Regions from separate parts of the Peribacillus sp. NPDC097225 genome, predicted to be linked through region 2. Evidence: riboswitches for the same ligand, from Rfam matches in the RefSeq annotation. Region 2 holds a riboswitch; the other holds the start of a gene.

Region 1 (8,190 bases), on a different contig from region 2:
AATGAATTCCATTTTCCACGATCTTTATGAAAAATATCACCAGGAAATTTATCAATTCATTTATTATATGACCAAAGACCGTGAAACGGCAGAGGACCTGGTTCAAGAAGTTTATATCAGGATAATGAAGGCCTATAATCGTTTTGAAGGCAATAGTAGTGAAAAAACCTGGATGTATTCCATTGCGAGAAATGTGACCATTGATTATTTTCGGAAACAAAAAGGATGGAAGAATAAAATCATTCCCACTATTGATTGGGATGGTCAGATGATTAAAGATAATCAGCCGATTCCCGAAGAAGTGGCCATTATGAATGATAATGTCAGAGAGATATATCGTTGCTTGAATCGATGTACTGTTAATCAAAAAGCAGTCATTATTTTACGGTACATACAAGGCATGTCCATTTCAGAAACCGCGGATGTACTGAATTGGAGTGAAAGTAAGGTAAAAACAACGCAACACCGCGCTTTAAAAGCGATTAAAAAAATGATGGATGATTCATCAGAAGAGGGGAGGAATTCCTTTGAAGAAATCCCGTTGGAAAGAAAGAGAAATTGAGGACTTGCTTCGCCAACTTCCGGAGGTAAAAGATAAACGCTCGAAGAAAGAAGTGTTTTCGAGGATAGAAGGTAAGCAAAGAAGAAACCGTAAAAAACTTTGGATTCCTCGTATTGTGGGCATTGCCTCCTTATTCTTAATGATGATCATTGGATCTTCACTGATGATTGGAAAAGATGAATCTCAAGAGCAGGAGGTTAATAGCCACGGCAATGGAAAATTGGCCATTTCAGAAAGTAAGATCATTTTGGATAAGCAAGAAAAGCATGATATTGAATCAAATGAAAAGCAGGATGTAAAGGAAGATATTGAGGGCGAACCAATAGAAAAAAATGAATTGAAAAGTAAATCTCAACAAGTGGAAAAAGAAAAAACACCCATTCGTGCGATTTACTCAGAAGATTTGCAGGGGAAGTCGACAATAACTCTAGGCGTGCCTGATCACCAACAGAATTTTATCGTACCTCTATCTTTTGTAGTCGATACTATCGAAGAAACGGAAGCCTTGGATCAGGTGGTAAAAAAGATGTCGACCATTAATGAGAAAAAATATGGCCTGTCCGATTATTTCCCTCTAGATATTAAGGTATCCCATGTTCCCACCAACAACACAGCAAATATCGAATTAAGGGCAGGCAGTAATCTGCTGGATGAGGATATCGTGTTTCTTAGAACCATGGAAGAAACCTTATCCTATCTAAATATTGATAAAGTGACATTTACAACGGACGGAAAATCTGGTGCCAGTTTTGCTCATGCCGGAACAGTAATAGAAGAAGAAATTCCCCGGCACAAGAATCGCACATTCTTTCTTTATCACACGGATAAATCATCTTCAAGTTTCCTTGTGCCTAGCAATATCGATTATCAGAACATGGAAGAGGCCCTACAAGCGGCAAAGGAGGAACCTGGCATAGAAGGGATTTCTTCTGCTCTACCGGAGAGTTTGAAGTGGGAGAACCTAAGATATGATGGGGGTTTAGTAACTGTAGAACTGGCACAAGAAGGCCGCTTGAAGAATGATTCAGAGTCGCTTCAAGGTTTGGAAGTCATTCTATTTACAGCTAAAGACTTTGGCTATGCAAAGGTGAAGTTTGAAAACTCCCCTGTAGAAATGGTAGGTTCTCTGAATTTATCGGAAGAGATTACAGTACCCGTTGCTCCTAACTTAGTTAATTAAAGGTCAAGTGCATGCTTGCGATGTGAGAGGCAGATGAGGGTCGTTCAACAAAAAAGGATGCCCGCTAGTGGGGCATCCTTAAGTGGAAATTATAAAGCTATTCGGGCCATGAAAGTAATTTCTTGTGTTTCCTCTAAGAATTGCTTCATATTATCTTCTAATGGTTTATCGAAACTCAATACCATGATAGCTTCCCCGCCAGCTTCTTTACGACCAACTTGCATAGTCGCGATATTTACTGCATGATCACCAAGAATTTTACCGACGTTACCGATTACTCCAGGTTTATCAGTGTGTTGGATATAAAGTAAATTAGCTTCTGGATGGAAATCAATTTTGAAACCATTCAGATTGACAATCCGGGAACCATAGTTCTCGATATGAGTACCACTAATGGTTAATTCGCGGGTGTCTCCTTTTACTTTTAGACTGATCAGGTTAGAATAACCTAGAGAGTCAGTAGAAACCTTTTCGCCAATGGTAATGCCACGCTCTTTAGCAACCAATAGCGCATTCACCTCATTAACTGAAGCATCTACTCTTGATTTGAAGAAGCCTGCTATTAGGCTTTTTGTTAGAATAGCGGTGTCGAAGTCCAACGATTCACCTGCATAAGTTACGGAAATCTCCTGAATGCCTTCTTTCATGCATTGTGAGGCAATGGAGCCCATTTGTTGGACTAGTTGATAGAATGGCTGAACCTTTTCGAATACCTCTTTAGAAATGGCTGGAAGGTTAATTGAACTTGATACAGGATTACCTTCAAAATAGGTTAATACTTCTTGGGCGACTTGAACGGCAACATTCAATTGGGCTTCTTTAGTCGAAGCTCCTAAATGAGGAGTAGCGATGACGTTATCAAGTTCAAGTAATTTATGGCCAAGCGGTGGTTCTTCAACAAATACATCCAACGCGGCTCCAGCTACATGTCCCTCGACAATCATTTCATATAAATCATCTTCATCTAGGATTCCGCCACGTGCACAGTTCAATACGTACACGCCTTTTTTACAGGTGAGTAACTTTTCTTTATTGATTAACCCTCTAGTTTCGTCCGTTAGAGGTGTATGTACAGTGATTATATCCGCTTTAGGGAGCAATTCATCTAAAGTCAGGGAAGTTACGGACATTTTTTTTGCACGATCGGCTGTTAAGAATGGGTCATAAACTATGACTTCCATTCCAAAAACTTTTGCGCGTTTGGCAATTTCTCCACCAATTCGTCCGAAACCAATTATGCCTAAAGTTTTCCCACGAAGTTCCGTTCCTGTATAAGAAGAGCGTTTCCATTCTCCATTTTTCAGGGAAGCATAAGCTTGCGGAATATGGCGCATCAAGGAAGCCATCATGGCAAATGTATGTTCAGCTGTTGAAATTGTATTTCCGTCAGGAGCATTCACAACAACGATTCCGCGTTTTGTTGCGGCAGGAATGTCAATGTTATCAACGCCGACACCTGCGCGAGCAATGATCTTTAGTTTTGGCATGCGGTTCATTAAATCTTCTGTAACCTTTGTTGCACTTCTAACCAGTATTGCATCAATCTGATCAAGTTCGTTTGCTGCTTCTTCTACAGTCTTCTGAATAAGAAGAATATTGGATGCCTCTGAAAGCGGTCCGAGTCCTTCTGGTTTAATGGCATCTGCTACTAAAATCTGATACACGTGTAAACACCTTCCTAGGTAAAATTCTCTTAAATTTCAGTTAATTTTACAATTGAAATGGGAAAACTGTCAATTTAGCATACCTATATGTAAGCGCTTTAATTAAAGTTGCTTTGAAATTCTCTTGTCCAAAACCGCAAGGGCAAAGGGTTTGAGCCGAAATTTTCTAAAAATAAAAATTATTTTAGACAGAGTAAAACGTCATGATTATAAATACATATTTTGTTTAAAATGAATAAAAGTGTAATATTTTATCAGTGTAAATTCATAGTTGCGATGAAAATACTATTCAAAAAAAGAAAAATCATTTATAATGAAAATTGTAAATTAATTTTATAGGTCTATCTTCGGGGCGGGGTGTAACTCCCCACCGGCGGTGATGAAGAAAATTCTTCTAAGCCCGCGAGCCTTAGGGCAGGATTTGGTGAGATTCCAAAGCCGACAGTATAGTCTGGATGGGAGAAGATGGAGGTTCCTGAATGCGTTCAAACAGTCAAGTGCTGAACGTTTGTTTGATGAAACCTTTAATTTATCCCTTTAATTCTGTCGGAATTAAGGGGTTTTTTATTGAACATCAACATTTATGAAGGATCCCTAACCTCTTTTTCAAGGTAGATCAAGAAAAAGAAGGAGAGAGAACTATGAAATCGAACAAAGTTAAAAAGATGGTCACACTTGCAATGTTAGGAAGTCTTTCCTACCTACTAATGCTTTTGAATTTTCCATTTCCGGGATTTCCGCCTTTTCTGAACATTGATTTTAGTGACATCCCAGCACTGATGGCGGCATTGATTTTCGGACCGCTTGCAGGAGTTTTAGTTGAATTCCTGAAAAATTTATTGGATATGGTCATGACTGGAAGCGATACTGGTGTACCGGTTGGACATATCTCTAACTTTATAGCGGGGGTATTATTCATACTGCCAACATATTATGTATATAAAAAAATAAGTTCGAAAAAAGGAATGACATTTGCCTTGCTAGCCGGAACAGTTTCCATGGCGCTAATTATGAGTGTCTTGAACTATTATGTCTTTTTACCGGCATATACTTTCTTTATGGGATGGGATGCCATGACCGCACCAGAGTCAAGACAATTCATAACTGCGGCAATACTCCCTTTTAACATCATTAAAGGGGTGCTCATTACTTCCGTTTTCATGCTATTATTTGTTAAACTCCAAACATGGATCAATAAAACAAGTATTATATAAACATGCTTAATATATAAAAAGAGGCAGAAACAACCAGATGATAACTGGGTTGTTTCTGCCTCTTTAATGTATGGGGAGAAGTTTTAAAAAATACATAAAAAAAGCCATTCTCAAAATGAAAATGGCTTTTATACTTATTCGAATTTTAAAGCGTCGCCCTCGAATGATTCGTCTGCGACTTTGATAGAGTCTGTGGGGCATCCTTCAAATGCATCCATCATGTCATCTATAAGAACATCGGGGATTTCAACGATTCCTTCGTTATCATCTAGCGTAACAAAAGCAATTCCTTCATCATCATAATCATAGATATCTGGTGCTGCAGCTCCACAGGCTCCACAAGCGATACATGTTTCTTTATCAACAATAGTAAATTTAGCCATGAATAAAACCCCTCCTAAGTTGATTTACAACTCAAAACCTTTTTTATTATAGATTAACATCTCTTTCTTATTGTAAGACCGAAAGCCGAACTTATCAATAGAAAATGTAACGATAATACGGAAGTATATGAAAAGTCAACACAAATTATTGGGAAAATTTCTTTATAACGAGTACGTATTTAGTTGTTTATTCACAAATATCATTGCATATATGACATAAAAAAAGGCGGTATTTGCAGATTTTTGTTACAATATAATTGGATAAATGGAACAAGGATGTGAGTTTCATGAACAATTATCTTCAAGCAATCATTTTATATGCGATACAAAAGTTCCAAGGTGAGCGTTCCATCTACGCAATTTATCATATGCTTCAGGGTAAAAAATCGTCCCAGACTATTCAGGATGCGCACTTATTTGGGCTGACGAACATATTTGGGACTATGCCTCGTTTTACCCGGGAGGAGTTATCTCAAAACATAAAATTGTTTCTTGAACTGAAACTAATCGAACCAACGGAAAAAAACGATGTGTATTTGATTAGTGAAAAAGGAGGAGGGGCGTTGGCCTCTTATTTCAAAAAGTGGCCTCTTCCTTTATCACTAAATGGGTGGAAATACCAAAACATCACCCCGGATTTTTGGAGAAGACTCAATCTTCTTATCCAAACTATATCCCATATTGTCCACAATGAAAGGCCTTTTTATCCGATACAACAGAATCAACGAGTACAGGAATTCGTAAAGGGTTTTTTATATGCCAACCAACAAAATCGAGAGTTACTTGCTCAGCATCTTTTTGATGAATTGGTCACCCTCTTAGAGATGCAAAGTGAGTTGAACCGTGACATTTTTGTTTTGAAAATTACGGGAGTCAATCGAATCGGACTTACGTTTGAGCAGATTGGAAAAAGGAAAGAAATTGATGAGTGGTTTGTGCACTACGTTTTTCTCGATTCATTGCATCAAATGCTCGCAGAGATATCAACAGTACGCGATTACCCTCTGTTGGCTTCTCTAATCCATGATTGGAAAAATGGTGGGCATCCTCATCTAACACAATCGACACATACGACTCTGCAATATATTCAGGCAGGGAAAACGCTACAGGAAATTGCAGAGATTCGTCGTTTAAAAGGAAATACGATTGAGGATCATCTCGTAGAAATCGTGCTATCGGACAAAAGTTTTTCGATAAATGACTATGTTCCAATAGAGGATGAAGACAAAATCATTACGGTCATTAAACGGTTGAATACGAGAAAACTCAAGGTAATCAAGGAAGCTGTCGATAATGAGCAAATTAGTTTTTTTCAAATAAGGCTTGTACTTGCGAAAATAGGTGATAGAGGATGAACTTGAATACAGTCCTGAAAGATAAATTTGGATTTGACAATTTTCGTCCTGGACAGTATGAGGTAATCGAATCCTTGCTAGAAGGGACCCACACATTGGCAATGCTTCCCACAGGGTCTGGTAAATCATTATGTTATCAACTCCCTGCTTACCTTATCAATAAGACGGCTATAATTGTTTCGCCGTTATTATCCCTGATGCAGGATCAGGCGGATCAGCTTAAGATGAGAGGAGAAAAAAGTGTTCTGACCCTCAATTCTTTTTTGACCGCGTATCAAAAAAAACAGGCATTTGAACGATTGCAAACGTATCGGTTTATTTTTCTGTCTCCCGAAATGCTTGGGCTAGAAAGTGTAATCCAGTCTTTAAGGAAAATTGACATAGGCTTATTTGTCATTGACGAGGCGCATTGCATTTCTCAATGGGGATATGATTTCAGGCCGGATTACTTGAACTTGGGAGAAGTGAGGCGTAAGTTAAATAACCCATTAACGCTTGCCTTGACGGCAACAGCAACAAAAGAAGTACGGGAAGATATTATCAGCAAATTGAATATATCCCAACATAAGGAAATCGTTTCATCCGTTGATCGGGAAAATATCGCGATACTTGTGGAAAATATATATAGCTACGAAGAAAAGCTTGCCCGTGTCCTCTCGCTTGTCAGGGAATTCCCAGGTAGTGGAATTATTTATTTTTCTTCGAAAAAAGTGGCTGAAGCGGTCTCGGGTTTTTTACAGGAAAATGGAGTCGGTAGTGTCAATTATTATCATGGAGGTATGGAACAGGAGCAAAGAATGCTCATTCAGCAGCAATTCATCTTGGGCCAGTTAAAAATCATTTGTGCAACGAGTGCGTTTGGAATGGGAGTCAATAAAGCTGATGTTAGATTTGTCATCCATTTTCATATGCCATCCACAATGGAATCATACCTTCAAGAAATAGGGAGGGCAGGCCGTGACCAAAAACAAAGTGTAGCCATTTTACTATATAGCGAAGGGGATGAAGGACTTCCGTTGCATTTGATGGAACAACAGCTACCAACTGACCATCAAATTGAGGCCGTTTGTTCGTATTTAAATGAAGCGAATAGAAGTATGGCTGATTTAAGTCTTTCTGAAAAAGAGCATCTTCTTCAGAGCTTTTCTTTGAATGATATTCAATTCCGTTTTTTTACACAATTTCTGACGGATGATGACTCACCATTGCATAGAACAAGGATGAAAGACTATTGTCATACAAGAAAGATGCAAAATCAGGCAAAGCTGAACGTTTTTTTGAATTGGATTCATACTAAAATATGTAGGCGTTTGGGCATTTTGCATTATTTTGAAGAAGAGCAGCGAAAAGGGAATGACGTATGTTGCGATCGTTGTGGAATAGATGCAAAAAATATCTTGGATGTATGGCCGGCAGTAAAGGAACAGCAGGGTAATTCATATTCTACATGGAAACAGGAATTAGCTTTTATCTTATTGGATAAGGATAATGGGCATGAAAAATAAGCAGGCGCAATTAATTAAACAGCTGACAGACAAACAGTTACTATATAATTTGTTCCTGACCCAAATTATTCTCTTAACGATTGGCTTTTTTTTAGGTATTATCTTATTTGAAGATTTTTCTACCTTTCGTTCTTTATTTGACATTAAAGATATGGATATTTTGTTGATAGGTGTCCCTGCTGGAATCTTAGTGGTCATTTTTGATGTGGTCATGATGAAAGTGACCCCTGTTTCCTATCAGGATGATGGTGGAGTCAATGAACGCATTTTCAGTAGCCTACCATATCCCATGATCTTTATCGTCTCTTTGTTAGTAGCGGTTAGCGA
Region 2 (8,190 bases):
AAGTCCTACTGCACTATCCTGTGTTTGTGGCAAGATCGACAGTTCCCTCGCCAATTCTTTCGTATTCTTTTTTTGTATTTCTGCTCCATCAAGAAAGACCTGTCCATTTTGATAGGGAATGATTCTTGTTAAAGCTTTTAATAACGTTGATTTTCCACACCCATTAGATCCTATGATTGTAGTAATTTGACCATCGGGAATTTCAATCGTCAAGCCGTTAACGATCACTTTTTTATCGTATCCAACTTCAACGTTACTAACGTTCATTCGCATGTAATCATTACCTCCCCTTTCACGCTGAAATTGATAATCGTTATCAACTACTCAACAATAAGATTATTCAGTATAATCGAATCTTTGTCAAGCGTTTTTAGGAGAAAAGAACTAAGGTACTACCCTCGTTTTTTTTCCCTCCATATAACAACTGCAAATAACAGCCGCCCAAATTTGGACAGCTGCATTGCCTTACCCTCTATTCACAAACTCTTCGTATCTTTCATCGTTCGCAAGCCAGGCTACATATTTACGTTTCGTGTATTTTTCCGCTTCCTCGAACGTATCAAACGATTTCTTTATCAGTTTTCCATTCACTTCAATGATCCACTCTTCTTCTTCATCATTTTCATAAATGAAGATATCCTGTTTATCTCTCGTTGAATATAGGCAACCTTCTGGTGAATTCTTCACATTCAATTGGTTCTTATGAGCGTCGCGCTTAATCGGTTCAGAGAAGAAGGTCTTCTCGACGAATTGGCTGTATGCTTTTTCCGACATCGTACAACCTGCGGCTTTTTGATGGCCGCCCCCATCATATTTCCCTGCAACCTCAGCTACATCTATCTCATCATGGATGGTGCGGAAACTGATTCTTTTGCTTCCGACCATAAGGATCGCAATATAATCCAGATGGGAAAATTCTTTTGATAGCTCATTACCCAATTCCGAATGGTAAGACTCGGCATGGACCACCCCAACTGTATGAGGACCGACCGTAGCCTGATACACTTCTCTTTTTTTCCTATTTATGTACCGATCCACACGACTCTCTTCCACTCCCAAAAGAGTCTGTTCCACTTCATCAAACGCGAAGCTTTCAGCTGATGAGAGCTTATGTGCAATCTTCGTTTCGAATTCTTCAATCGGAATCATGAAGAATAAGTCATTCAACCGCTTGGCCGTTACATTATTATTGGCCTGCCATTCCCATGTATCATATTGTCGAACCAATTCAACGAATTCAGAGAAAATCCGTGAAGGCTCCAGCCACTTTTGATCCACCGCATATTGATAGAATAAAGAAGTGGCTGCCGTTTGTTTGCCGTCTTCCTGTTCAACCGTAACAGATGCCCAGTCATGTTCATTCAAATGCAGCGCCGACTTATGATGGTCGATTAAAAGTGCATGTCCTCCATCCTCAACGAATTGCGTAATCATTTTTTCATTATCTTCATTTACCGAAAGATCGGTAACAATCAATGTATCCTCGATATTCGCCTGCTCAAGAAATGCTTCGACATTCTGATTAAGGCGGCCGATTGAATTATAGCTAACTACCACGTCTTCCCCAAATGCAAGCTTCGCGACGATTCCGCAGCCGACCCCGTCTAAATCATTATGTGTAAAAAGATAGTACACATAAACCCCTCCTAAAAACTAATATATTTACTTTTCCCTAAGAAATGATTTTCAATTGCAATCTTTACAATTGTAGCATAATCACATCCGACTATTTTAACACGGTTCCACCCAAAACCGCTTTGAACGTAAAAAAAAACCGGACACCTTCAATTTTTTTCTTTATTTTGTAATATTTACATCGTAATATAGATGAGTTACTAAATAGAAATCGAGGTATGACAATGTATCAGTTCAGATCAGATCGTGCATCAAGAGAAATAATAAATAACTCAAGACACTCGGCCATCATCATCTACACGCTATTCACGATTGCTGCCGGCCTCCTATTATCATTCACAGTCGGCATACCGACTCTAAACATTGGAATCATTGCCCTTTTTAGCATCATCCCCGTCGTTGTGGCCTCCATTTTGATCAAGCTAAAAAAATGGACACTCGGGGTTCCCTATCTTATCGGCATCACGATCAACCTTTTATTCGCTTCGATCATCATCCAGTCCAGTAGCCCTTTGTCATTGGTCCTGTTATATCTAGGGCTTCTTTTTGCGTCCATTTATTACGATTATTATCATGTCATCTTGTCGATCGTCCTATATTCAGGGTTCCTGATTTACCTGATTTTATGGTCAGAACCTTTTTCCTTGGTTTTATCTGAAAAGGGCGTCACTGTACTTGGTATCGTTCTTTTATTTATTTTAACTGCCATTTTATCCGTCTTTTTCAGTTTAATCGGTAGTGCTTCGATTAATGTCGCCTTGGTCGAGCTTGCAAAGAGCCGACAAACGGAAATCAAGACAAAGGATATGCTTGACGAAATCACTAAATCCGTTCATGGATTGACCGACTTTTACAATGAGCTGCAAGCCAATGTCCAAGTCACTGGAAATATCTCCAAGGAAATCACGAATGCCTTTATAGAAGTCACAAGGAATATTGAATCCCAGGCATTAAGCGCCAATGAGGTGAAAGATTCCATCGATTCATTCGATGGAGAGGTTCAACAGGCCACCCTTGCATCCGATAAAATGAAAGTCCATACGGTAGAAAATGAATCAAGCACCAAAGATGGACGTCAGGCGATGATCATCCTTGCCCAAGATATTATATCCGTGGGGGAAAAGGCTAAACAGACCGCCTTCTTAATGGAAGAATTGAATCAACAAAATAAGCAGATCCAAACGATTCTGGCAACAATCGAAGACATTTCGGACCAAACGAACTTAATTTCCTTGAATGCCTCCATTGAGGCGGCACGAGCGGGGGAACATGGGAAGAGCTTTGCCGTGGTTGCGGATGAGATCAGGAAGCTTGCTGTAAACAGCCGACAGGCGACCAATCAAATCCAGCAAATCTTACATCATATCTCCATCAAGTCTAATGAGGTGACAGATGGCGTGAATCAGAGCTTGGATGTTGCAGGCATGATAAAGGAAAAGTCCGAAGATGTCGAACACGTTTTCAAAGAGATGGAAGGAAACACGCTCCAAGTCATGGAACAATCGATCAAGCTTCAAACCATGCTTCAAGCTTTGACGCAAAACTCGAGTACGGCAACGAATGAAGTGACCAATATTGCCAGCATCGTACAGGAAAATGCCGCTTCCCTTGAGGAAGTCGCCGCGAGCGTGGTGGATCAGAATACCCTCATTACCCAAATGGAAAGTAACTTCTCCAGTTTTGAAGACCTTTTAAGAAGCCTGGAAAAGCTGACAGTCAGCGAGAAGTAATTTGTTCAAGAAGAAAGCCGCGGATGGTTGCCCTTCCGCGGCTTTCTATCTAATTTATTGTTCAATCAGTTTTCCAAGGTTCGCCATTTCTATGGCACTGACCGCTGCTTCATATCCTTTATTTCCCGATTTCGTGCCGGCCCGTTCAATGGCCTGCTCGATATTTTCCGTCGTCAATAATCCGAAGATGACCGGAACTCCGGTATCCAAAGCAACGGAGGCCATTCCTTTCGCTGCTTCATTGCAGACATAATCATAATGCGAAGTAGAACCTCTGATGACCGTCCCTAATCCAATCACTGCGTCGTATTTCCCCGTGTTCACAAGTTTCTTGGCAATGAGCGGCAATTCAAATGCTCCTGGCACCCAAGCGATGTCCACGTCATCCTCGTCAACACCGTGGCGTTTCAGACCATCCAATGCTCCGCCCAATAGCTTGCTTGTAATGAACTCATTGAACCTTCCAACCACGATTCCCACTTTCAGTCCCGATCCGATTAATTGTGCTTCGATAATTTTCCCCATGTCTATTTCCTCCTCATTTTAAAAACATCATGCATTTTGAATGTATACCTGTTCTTGCGATGATTCCTTTTGCTTACGGTATTGTACCAAGTCCGCAATCGTAATGAATTTCAGGTTGAATTTATCCGCAATTAGTTCCAAGTCGGATACACGTGCCATGCTTCCATCTTCATTCATGATTTCACAAATGACACCTGCTGGAGCAGCCCCACATAACTTGGCCAAGTCGACGGAGGCTTCCGTATGTCCCGTGCGGCTTAACACGCCCCCTGCCTTGGCTATCAACGGAAAAGTGTGCCCCGGGCGTTGAAAGTCCTCGGCAACCGAATCTTCCTTCAAAAGCTCAAGGATGGTAATGGACCGCTCGAACGCACTGATTCCGGTAGACGTGCTTTTATGATCGATACTTACGGTGAAGGCCGTCCCATGATGATCGGTGTTATCATTGACCATCGGATGCAAGTTCAGCTTTTTCGCTAACTGTTCGGTAATCGTCGTACAAATCAACCCACGGCCATGCGTCGCCATAAAGTTAATGGCTTCGGGTGTCGCCTTTTCTGCAAGCACCACGAAATCCCCTTCATTTTCGCGGTCTTCATCATCGGAAATGATGATTACTTTCCCAGCTTTCAAATCTTCAATCGCTTCTTCAATGGTATGGAACATCCTGTACACCTCCATTTATTAGAATCCATGCTTAGACAAGAATGCTAAATCCAGTCCTGGTTTTGATTCGCTGTTTTTCATTTGATGTATGATATATTTCCCTAACATGTCGTTTTCAATGTTTACGATATCGCCTGCCGCCTTCCTGCCCAAAATGGTATCCTGATGGGTCAAGGGAATGAGTGATACAGTCAGCAAATTTCCCTCGATGCCGAATATCGTCAAGCTTGTCCCATCGATGGCAACAGATCCTTTTGGCATACAGTATGTACTGAGCCCTTCTTCCAGTTGGATCACATAATAGACGGCATTTTCTTTTCGTTCTTTTTTCATGATGGTGCCCGTTCCATCAATATGACCTGAAACGAAATGGCCGCCGAAACGTCCATTAGCACTCATCGCACGTTCAAGATTCACTTCTGAACCTGGTTTCAATATCCGGATCGATGAAGCTTTCACCGTTTCAGGCATCACATCGACCGTAAATAAAGTCTGTGTGAAGGAAGTCACCGTCAAACAGACCCCGCTAACGGAAATGCTGTCTCCAAGATGGACATCTTCCAGTACTTTCTTAGAGGAAATGGCCAGTTCCATGCTGCTTCTTCCCTTTTTCATGGAATGAACCGTGCCGATCTCCTCAATGATTCCGGTAAACATAGTTTCTCCCCCTTTTATACACATATAAAAAACCCCTTAGGATGGCCTAAGGAGTTAGCAGGAGAAATGAGTGAAAAAAATGGTATACCTAATAAACCCATCATTTCATATTCTGAAAAAATAGGCGTACGTATACACTTGGATTTCACACGTCCTTCTCCCATCCAGACTGTACTGTCGGCTTTGGATTCTCACCAAATCCTGCCTTTATCAGGCTCGCGGGCTTAGAATTGCTTCATCACCGCCGGTTGGGATTTTCACCCGACCCCGAAGGACTAACTATTTTTTTGAATCTTCCATTATTTTAACACTCTAAAGTACGGATGTAAAACATCTATCCTAAAATGAATCGATAGTTGCAAGCAAATCCTATAAGAAAAGGGAGGAATCCATCCTATGTAAGCGACTATAGCCGTGGTGCTTACATATCAACGGATCCCTGCCATAATACAAATCTCGTATACACGATCCAAGAGAGATGCTAAAATTTGATTCCATTATTTTCTTATAAATGTGACAAATCATGATATAATAATTGGAAAATCAAGAATAAATGGGGAATTCAAATGGGAAAGACAAACCTTTTAATGGTTCAGCACAATCATATCGAAAGTGAGCGTATCATCTTACGTCCGGTTTCGCTTGATGATGCTGAGGATATGTATGAATATACATCTGATGAAGAAACGACACGTTACCTTTACGACAAACATAAAGATTTGGACCAGACTAAGAACTTCATAGCGAACTATTTCTTGGAAGAGCCTATCGGCAAATATGCACTCGTGTTAAAGGAAGACAACAAAATGATTGGGGCTATCGAATTCAGGGTGCATGAATCGAACAAATGTGGAGAACTGGGTTATACTTTAAACCGGAATTTCTGGGGTAAAGGCTATATGACCGAAGCGGGAAAATCAATACTGGAGTTAGCCTTCAATGTTTTGGATTTGGAGCGAGTATTTGCTGAATGTGATGTGATAAATGCCGCATCCGGGAAAGTATTGGATCGCTTAGGCATGAAGTGTGAAGGGATTCACCGTAAAAGCCACATGACGAAGGGTACATTATTAGACAGCGCCTATTATTCCATATTAAAAGAAGAATATGTAACCCCCGAAAAAAAGGATGAAACGGTTGTTAACGCTAAATCCTAATTTCACTAATTAATTAAACACCTTTAAAGGACCTTGCTGCAATAAAAGTAGCAAGGTCCTTATTTTTTAGACGTGTTGTACCTTTATCCCTTTACAGATCTTGAATACCTTCTTTTATCCACCAAGTAAGAATCCTTCCTTCCGATGTGCTAAAAAAGGTTATCTCTCCAATTTAAAAGGAATAAGATAATATGTCCCAATTTCATTCAAAGGAGGAAGACACATGCTAATTGTTCTTATCAACCTTGTTGCCTATCTATTCGTCATCACGATGAATTTCCTGGCTAATTACCTTCCCTTCAACGGCCAAACCTCAGGAGAAGTTTCCGGGAAACTGGACGTTCTTTTTACCCCAGCCGGCTATGTATTCTCGATATGGGGATTGATTTATTTTCTTCTTGCCATCTGGGTAGCCAGACAGTTTATGGGGAAACACCAAACAAGTCCCGCATATATGGTCTCTTTCCCATGGTTCGCCTTAAGCTGTGTATTTAACGGAGCCTGGCTATTAGCTTGGCATTACGAATACTTCCTGTTATCCGTCATCATCATCATTACACTTTTATTGACCTTGATTGTCATTTACACAAACATTATAAAAGTGAGGCATGCCTTTCTCGACTTGATGCCCTTTTCCGTCTATCTAGGATGGGTGAGCGTCGCGACCATTGCTAACATTTCCTACTATCTGACCTATATCGGCTGGAATGGTTTCGGGATTTCCGATGTAGCATGGACGATCGCCCTCTTACTCGTAGCCACGGCTCTGGCATTCTTCTTTGCCATCAAAAACAAGGACTGGTGCTACCCACTCGTCTTCGTCTGGGCCATCATCGGAATCGGCGTAAGGAACAGCACGCCCCATCCGACAATCACCACCACATCCTATATCCTGGCCGCCCTCATCCTCATCCTATCCATAACCGTCCTGATCAGGAACCTCAGGAAATAATTCAGGAAATAAAAGGGGTCAGACCCCTAAAACGCCTGTTCAAGGTCAGACCAGATGTCATGCCAGGATTCTAGGCCGACGGAGAGCCGTATGAGTTGGTCGGTGATGCCCATCTGCGTTCTTGATTCTTTTGGGATGGACGAGTGTGTCATCGTAGCGGGATGCTGGATCAAGGATTCAGCGTCTCCTAGGCTGACCGCGATTTTTATAAGCTTCAAGTTATTGAGGAATCGTTGGGCATCCTGTTTTGTCCCCTCCAGTTCAAAGGAAATCATGCCTCCACCGGATTTCATCTGTTTTTCCATGATCCGATAATCCCCTGATTCTGCGTCGCCTGGATAATAGACGGCCTTAACCCGTTGATGCTGTTTCAGCATGCGAAAGATCTCCGTTGCATTAGAAGCGTGACGATCCATCCTGACTGGCAACGTCTTTAATCCCCGCAACAGCAACCATGCATCAAATGGCGAAATAATCCCTCCGATATCCTTCTGTGTTGTCATGGCCACCTGATTGATAAACTCCTTCTTTCCGACAATCAGACCGGCCACAACGTCCCCATGTCCACAAAGATACTTCGTAGCACTATGAAGGACGACATCACATCCAAATTCCAGTGGCTTCTGTAAATATGGAGTGGAAAACGTATTATCGACCACGACAGGCACATTATTCTCCTTGGCGACTTTCATGACCAATCCTAAATCGATCATTTTCATCGTCGGATTAATCGGCGTCTCAACATAGATGCAGGTCGTATTCGGACGGATCATGCTCCTTAGCTGGTCCTCCGTTTCCATATCGCAAAAATCGTGGGTGATTCGGTATTTTTCCTCCATCAGTTGAAGAAGGCCGAAAGTACATCCAT

Evidence for each region. A riboswitch is a leader RNA that binds a small molecule or an ion and turns the genes downstream of it on or off. The one in region 2 is predicted to bind FMN.
Region 1: it holds a riboswitch for FMN, as region 2 does, so the genes downstream of both, ACIQXH_RS01230 (ECF transporter S component) here and ribE (riboflavin synthase) in region 2, are expected to answer to the same signal.

What each region holds. Positions count from the first base shown of each region.
Region 1 is NZ_JBIWDJ010000001.1:249,359-257,548, reverse strand. Features, by position in the region: gene sigX (RNA polymerase sigma factor SigX) at 1-562, shown strand, start outside; gene ACIQXH_RS01240 (hypothetical protein) at 528-1,742, shown strand; gene serA (phosphoglycerate dehydrogenase) at 1,832-3,406, opposite strand; FMN riboswitch at 3,746-3,877, shown strand; gene ACIQXH_RS01230 (ECF transporter S component) at 4,048-4,620, shown strand; gene ACIQXH_RS01225 (ferredoxin) at 4,755-5,003, opposite strand; gene ACIQXH_RS01220 (YpbB family protein) at 5,291-6,358, shown strand; gene ACIQXH_RS01215 (RecQ family ATP-dependent DNA helicase) at 6,355-7,863, shown strand; gene ACIQXH_RS01210 (CPBP family intramembrane glutamic endopeptidase) at 7,853-8,190, shown strand, end outside.
Region 2 is NZ_JBIWDJ010000005.1:158,102-166,291, reverse strand. Features, by position in the region: gene ACIQXH_RS15795 (ABC transporter ATP-binding protein) at 1-273, opposite strand, end outside; gene ACIQXH_RS15790 (DHH family phosphoesterase) at 466-1,635, opposite strand; gene ACIQXH_RS15785 (methyl-accepting chemotaxis protein) at 1,860-3,365, shown strand; gene ribH (6,7-dimethyl-8-ribityllumazine synthase) at 3,420-3,890, opposite strand; partial or broken gene ribB (3,4-dihydroxy-2-butanone-4-phosphate synthase) at 3,954-4,556, opposite strand; gene ribE (riboflavin synthase) at 4,575-5,213, opposite strand; FMN riboswitch at 5,362-5,492, opposite strand; gene ACIQXH_RS15765 (GNAT family N-acetyltransferase) at 5,780-6,370, shown strand; gene ACIQXH_RS15760 (tryptophan-rich sensory protein) at 6,594-7,322, shown strand; gene megL (methionine gamma-lyase) at 7,349-8,190, opposite strand, start outside.